3 regions of the Virgibacillus saliphilus genome follow, and region 2 is predicted to be linked to each of the others. Evidence: predicted binding sites of a transcription regulator. Region 2 holds the regulator's gene; each other region holds the start of a gene.
The links. The regulator Rex, encoded in region 2, represses fermentation and respiration genes when NADH is low (regulators of the CRP and FNR family bind a similar motif). The targets are predictions, from matches to a motif close to TTGTGAAATATTTCACAA.

Region 1 (2,204 bases), 360 kb from region 2:
GAATTTTCCCATAACCTCATCATAATTTAAATAATCCGAAGTAACAGGAGCGTAACGTGAGGCAACTTGAACAAATGATTTTTCATCCACGCCACCATTGATAGCGTATAGCAGTGCTTTTGCGAGATTTGCTCTTGCACCAAAGAACTGCATTTGTTTCCCGATTTCCATGGCAGATACGCAGCAAGCAATTCCATAGTCATCCCCGTAAATGTCACGCATAATATCATCATTTTCATATTGAATGGAGCTTGTTTTGATAGACATGTTAGCGCAGTACTTTTTAAATTTATTTGGTAATTTTTCTGACCACAGTACGGTTAAGTTTGGTTCTGGTGCAGGTCCTAAATTATCCAGCGTGTGCAAAAATCGAAATGAGTTTTTCGTAACAAGTGATTTCCCATCATTGGCAATCCCGCCAATAGCTTCTGTAACCCACGTTGGATCACCACTGAATAATTCATTGTAATCCGGAGTTCTTGAAAATTTAACTAATCTCAATTTCATTACAAAGTGATCAACTAATTCTTGCGCTTCCTCTTCGGTTAATACACCATTTTGGATATCACGCTCAATATAGATATCTAAAAATGTGGAAACTCTACCTAAGCTCATTGCTGCACCATTTTGTTCTTTAATAGCAGCCAGATAACCGAAATACAGCCATTGAAAAGCTTGGTGAGAGCTTTCGGCAGGACCTGAAATGTCAAATCCGTATGTTTCGCCTAATTGTTTTAGTTCACCTAAAGCTCGAATTTGCTCTGTAATTTCCTCGCGGTCACGAATGACATCCTCCGACATCATGCCGTTCGCACCAGTGGATATCAATTGTTCCTTTTTGTCTTCAATCAGTCTATCTACCCCATACAAAGCAACACGTCGATAGTCCCCGATAATACGACCACGACCATAAGCATCAGGTAATCCAGTAATAATGCCTGCCTTTCTTGCAGCTCTCATTTCAGGTGTATAGGCATCGAAAACACCTTGATTGTGTGTTTTACGATATTCGGTGAAAATATGCTGTATTTCTTTGTCAATTTCATACCCATAGGACTTTGCGGAATCAACCGCCATGCGAATACCGCCAAATGGTTGCAAAGAACGTTTAAATGGTTCATCTGTTTGAACACCAACAATTCTTTCTTTTGATGTGTCTAAATATCCTGCTCCATGGGAAGTGATAGTCGAAACTGTTTTCGTATCCATATCCAGGATACCACCATTTTCTCTTTCCTTTTTTGTTAAATCCATCACATGATCCCATAAATCAAGCGTAGCCTCCGTTGGGTTCGCTAAAAAGCTTTCATCCCCATCATACGGGCTGTAGTTTTTCCTAATAAAATCAGGCACATCAATCTCTGATTCCCATTTCCCGCCTTTAAACTCCACCTTTTGAGCAAATACAGTCATTATTACCCCTCCTAATTTTTATCATTGATAAGAACCAATTGTGAAACATTGAACAATTATGTTCTGTATTCATTATAACATGGGTTTTAATGATACAGATTAATAAAAATTACTAATTTGTGACTATTTGAAAAGCAAAATAGGATTCTTATATAAAGTAACTCAGCGACTGTAAAATATGCTTTTTTTCATGTGCTTCAATACTTTAAAACCAAGGATACTGACTCATTACTGAATAATAAAATACGGCCCGGCCTGATAACTCACCAATTAAAGCAAATGTTGTAGCAGCCAATATAAATTTTGTTGCCGCTGACTTCTTACTCACTATCATGTAAATAACTAGGGTTGCAGGTAGGAGCATACTCCCGATTATGCGAATCCAAAAAAGAATGGATGTGTATGAAATAGTTGTGGCTATTTGACTTTCAGAAGCACCATTTGAAATCATTGCAGAATTTCCAACTGTAATAAATAAGGCAACTATAATGATAGACAAATAAACACTTAAGAGCTTCTTAACACCTATATCCAGATCTTCCTGTTTTCCTTTAAACACAAATAATGCAACTGTTAATGCACCAAGGAGTAAGCCTGTTAACAAAAAGCTAGCAAATGTTGTCCAGTTGTTCCATGTCGGGTGCAGTTGAATTGAAAAGTAGACAATTGCCGAACTAATGACTAAAATAACTCCAAGCAAAGCGGTTATTGTCCCAATGTTTCTCCGTAATTTGTCTTGATCTGTTTTCTTCCACCATAAATATGTTAGTCCTAGTAAACAAGCATTGAAC
Region 2 (2,204 bases):
GGATGAAATCTTCCATCCTGTTAATCTCAGTTTGCTGTTTCTCGTATTCCTGTAATTCTTTTTCATAATCAATCGCTTTTTGCTCTAGGTATTTACTGTAGCTTCCATGATATTTCTTCGTTTTATGACGTGAAATTTCATAAATAATAGCTACTGTTTTATCGAGAAAATAACGATCGTGAGAAACGATTACTACTGCGCCGGGATAGCTCATAAGATAATTTTCCAACCATCCAAGTGTATCAATATCCAAATGGTTTGTTGGTTCATCCAATAGGAGAAGGTCCGGTTTTTTTAGTAAAAGCTGTCCTAAAGCAAGACGCGTTTTTTGCCCGCCGCTAAGTTCATTTATAGGCGTGTTATAATCATAATCCTGAAAATTCAAGCCGGTCAGCACTGCCTTTATATCTGCTTCATAGGTGTACCCGCCCTTGTTTTGAAAAGCTTGCTGCAGGTTATCATAGTCTTGCAAGAGTTTTTCATAATGCGCATCCGAAAGTGCTGATGCCTGTTCCATTTTCTTTTCCATCGCCCGCAGTTCCTGCTCCATTTCGGTTAGCTGCTGAAATACATCAGCCATTTCATCCCAGATTGTTTGGACGGAATCTAAAGCGGTATGTTGCGATAAATATCCGATTGTAAGATTTTTGGGTTTAAATAATTCCCCTTCATCATAGGTTAGTTCCCCAGACATGATTTTTAATAATGTTGATTTACCCGAACCGTTTCTACCAACGATTGCTATTCGATCATTACTTTTCACTTCAAGTTTTACATTTGATAAAATTTCATCAGCTCCGAAAGATTTCGAGAGCTCATTTAATTGCATTACGATCATCTTCTCACCTCATCCCTCCTAGTGTATCGTATTGGGAATTAAGCTCGCAACAATTGTGAAATTAATCACGACTTTCTCTTACTTTTCTGCTAAAATAGGGGATAGATAATTTCGAATGAAGAGAGGAATAATAATGGATCAAAATAAGATACCACAGGCAACAGCGAAGCGTTTACCTTTATATTATCGTTTTTTAAACAATTTAAACCATCAAGGGAAATCACGCGTTTCTTCAAAGGAACTTAGTGAGGCGGTAAAAGTAGACTCAGCAACCATACGAAGAGACTTCTCCTATTTTGGTGCATTAGGTAAAAAAGGCTACGGCTACAATATAGAATATTTGCTTGGATTTTTCCGTAAGACATTGGATCAAGATGAGGTGACGGATGTAGCTTTAATTGGTGTAGGGAATTTAGGAACGGCTTTTTTACATTATAATTTTATGAAAAACAACAATATCCGGATTAAAATGGCTTTTGATACAGACAGAGATAAAGCGGGGACAGATATTGGCGGTGTGCCCATTCATCATATAGATGATTTGGAAACGAAAATGGAGGATATCCAAGTTGTGATTTTAACCATACCCGCAAGTGAAGCCGAGTTGATTACAGGACGATTAGTGGAAAAAGGAATAAAGGGAATTCTTAATTTTACACCTGCACGCCTGACGGTACCACCTTACATTCGCGTACATCATATTGATCTGGCTGTTGAGTTACAGGCGCTGGTTTACTTCTTGAAGCATTATCCTTTGGAGAACGATAGCGAAGAGGGATTTTAAGCGGAAGAGTGGTGCCATATCGATCGAGTAGAGCATTGAAACGATCGAGCGTCCTGCAAACGAAATCTCGTATTTTACACACCAATAGGGATACAAATCAATGGATTCGTATCCCTGGATAAAATCTTAAAATGCTGAATCTACGTGTTCTCTGTTACTTCTTATTCTTCGAGCGAAAATGGTCGGATATCATTTTAAATCCTACGCCGAAATCAAGTGTAGCAACAACTGCGAAAATGAGACTTGTTAAATCCCATGTTGAATCGCCATAATGAATGGCAAGATATATGAAGCCAATACCCATGGCAAAGTAAATGATTGCCATACCCATAAGTTAACCTCCTAAAAAGATCATCTGCATCTGTTCAAGTTCTTGCTGCATACGCTCCAAGTCTTCCGGATCCACTCCGAATTGTACGATCACGACAATCGTATTCATTGCCGCGTGTACGATAATGGGTACAAGAATTCGCTTGGTCTGCACGTAGAGAAATGCAAAGACAAATCCCATGGAAGCGTAAACCAGGAGGTGTGTAGGATCTAAATGAATGATCCCGAATATTAAAGCAGACAACAATGCCG
Region 3 (2,204 bases), 400 kb from region 2:
GAAGCATTCCAACAACTGAAATTACAAGGGTATAAGAAAGTGCAGCTACAAGTATTCTCCGGAAATCAGGTGAGAAATCTTTATGAGAAGCTTGGGTTTCAGGAAATCTCTTCGCTTATGGCTAAGGAGCTATAACATAAAAACCGGTTTTCCAGTTTATGTGGATTACCGGTTTTTTTGATAGCTATCATTTCTCAATATCAATGAATTTTCTGCTTTCATTATTTATGGGGGTAGTGATTTTCAATATGCCATCTTGATATGAAGCTTTTGTTTCTTTTTCGGAAATGGTAAACGGTAATGTGACGAAGCGCTCCATTCTTTGTAGGGATTGCTCTTTGTGATAATGTTTTGTTCCATCATTCGTTTCTTCAAAGCTTGCAGTGTTTTGAACAGCTATTCGAATCTGATTCCCGACAATTTCCAGTTCAATCTGATCACGTTTGATACCCGGTAATTTTGCCTGAAGAACAACATCGGATTTCGTTTCATATATATCTACATCAAATGACCTTCGACTAAATAGGGAATTGAAATTTTTAAAGGAATCTTGGAGAAAGGAATCCATTCCCTTCATCAGACCATCAAACGAGGAATGACTATTGTATTTATTTGAACTCATTTTTTCACCTCTTTTTCTTGATTACATTAATAAAGTATGCAAGGGGTTGCGCAACAAACACTAGGAAAATGGAATTTTTCGGCGCCCATTTTTAAAGTGATTGCCGGGAAGCCCATTCTGTTAAAAGTGATTGGATGACCCACGCAGGTTACGCTGTACTGCATATTCTATTAGAGTTAGGAGGTGTTCAAATGAGTGTAGGTGGATATGGCGCTGGTGGAGGCTTTGCATTGATTGTAGTCCTCTTCATCCTGCTGATTATTGTTGGTGCCGGCGGATTTGGTGGATACGGCTGCTAGTTTGATTAGGATAAAAGATATCAATTTCCCTCCCGTAAACGTTTGTACGTTACCGTTAACGAATAATAAATACCTCCTTTTCTTTATTATATGAGAACGGTAGTCGATATTACTGATTCCTCCTCTTAAAAGGGCTGATGAGATCATCTTGTCAGCCTTTTTTTAATGATAAATTTTTAGTACAAAAAATAAAAAGTTGTGACGTTTGTCACAGCTTATATTCCCCTATGTTGTTTACAATGAATAGTAATACACAAAGGGATTTTACATCTCCCGGAAAGAAGAGGAGTGAGTATTACATGTCAGGTCCAGGTTTGAAACATGTAGATAGTCATGCTGCCATTCATGAAGCAGCGCTAAATGAGGCAGAAGAATTAAATGAAATTCTCGAATCTCTTTTAAGGAACGGTCAGGAAGAGAAAGCGTTGGAAACCGCCTATGTTGCCGTTGAACATTGGGAATCACGTACACTCCAGCACGCCGACTCGGAAGAAGAAGGATTATATAAGGAATTGGTTGAAGAGTCACCGGAATTAAATGATTCTATTATTGAGCTGACTCGGGATCATGATCTTTTGCGAATGCTTGTAAAGGAAATTAAGGAGATGCTGGATGCAGATGGTTTTAGTGATGCGGTTCTACAGCGATTCCAGGCTCTAGTCCTTGTTGATTTACTGCATAACCAAGAGGAAGAAAGAATTTTACCCAATCATTAAGATAAAGTCATTCACTGGGGGGATAGTCCATGAGTGAAGATAAACAGCAGCAGAAAAGAAAATTTTTAAGGGTGCTATCACCGGATCTATATCGGTATATTACCGATAAATTTGAAGAGCTCCATAATATTCACGCGTATGATATCCAAGCAGATGCAATCAAAGAAGAAACTGGACTTCATCTTCGGTTGCAATTTGGCGATCAATTCGCACATCAAGAAGAGCGTTTTTTTACATTTGACGCCATTGAGGAGAGAAGTACGGAACTAGAAGAATTTGTAAAATCAACTGCAGATAAGTGCCAAGAGGTTATGATAGCTGATTATTTTAAAATGATGAAACCCTAGAGCCGTTGAGATGAACGAAAAATACAAAGGAGGCATTCCATTGTTTGGATTTGAAGAGGATGCAGGTTTTGTTCAGGACCGGGAAGATTTAATTTCCGTATTACGAATGCGTTTTGGTGATGTATCTCCGGGGATTATTGAATCGATTTATGAAATGAATGATCTGGATACATTAGAGCGGTTGATATTGGTTGCGGCAAATGCACCTACATTAAAGGTT

Region 1: the regulator Rex is predicted to act here: its motif matches at 1,452-1,469, upstream of pflB (formate C-acetyltransferase).
Region 3: the regulator Rex is predicted to act here: its motif matches at 1,118-1,135, upstream of KFZ56_RS02785 (hemerythrin domain-containing protein).

What each region holds. Positions count from the first base shown of each region.
Region 1 covers NZ_JAGYHC010000001.1:569,843-572,046, reverse strand. Annotated here, with positions in the region: gene pflB (formate C-acetyltransferase) at 1-1,413, opposite strand, end outside; gene KFZ56_RS02915 (dimethyl sulfoxide reductase anchor subunit family protein) at 1,619-2,204, opposite strand, start outside.
Region 2 covers NZ_JAGYHC010000001.1:933,370-935,573, forward strand. Annotated here, with positions in the region: gene abc-f (ribosomal protection-like ABC-F family protein) at 1-838, opposite strand, end outside; gene KFZ56_RS04805 (redox-sensing transcriptional repressor Rex) at 972-1,622, shown strand; gene KFZ56_RS04810 (DUF4305 domain-containing protein) at 1,777-1,953, opposite strand; gene KFZ56_RS04815 (CPBP family intramembrane glutamic endopeptidase) at 1,957-2,204, opposite strand, start outside.
Region 3 covers NZ_JAGYHC010000001.1:535,788-537,991, forward strand. Annotated here, with positions in the region: gene KFZ56_RS02770 (GNAT family N-acetyltransferase) at 1-135, shown strand, start outside; gene KFZ56_RS02775 (Hsp20/alpha crystallin family protein) at 188-622, opposite strand; gene KFZ56_RS02780 (YjcZ family sporulation protein) at 814-921, shown strand; gene KFZ56_RS02785 (hemerythrin domain-containing protein) at 1,221-1,637, shown strand; gene KFZ56_RS02790 (hypothetical protein) at 1,667-1,984, shown strand; gene KFZ56_RS02795 (hypothetical protein) at 2,025-2,204, shown strand, end outside.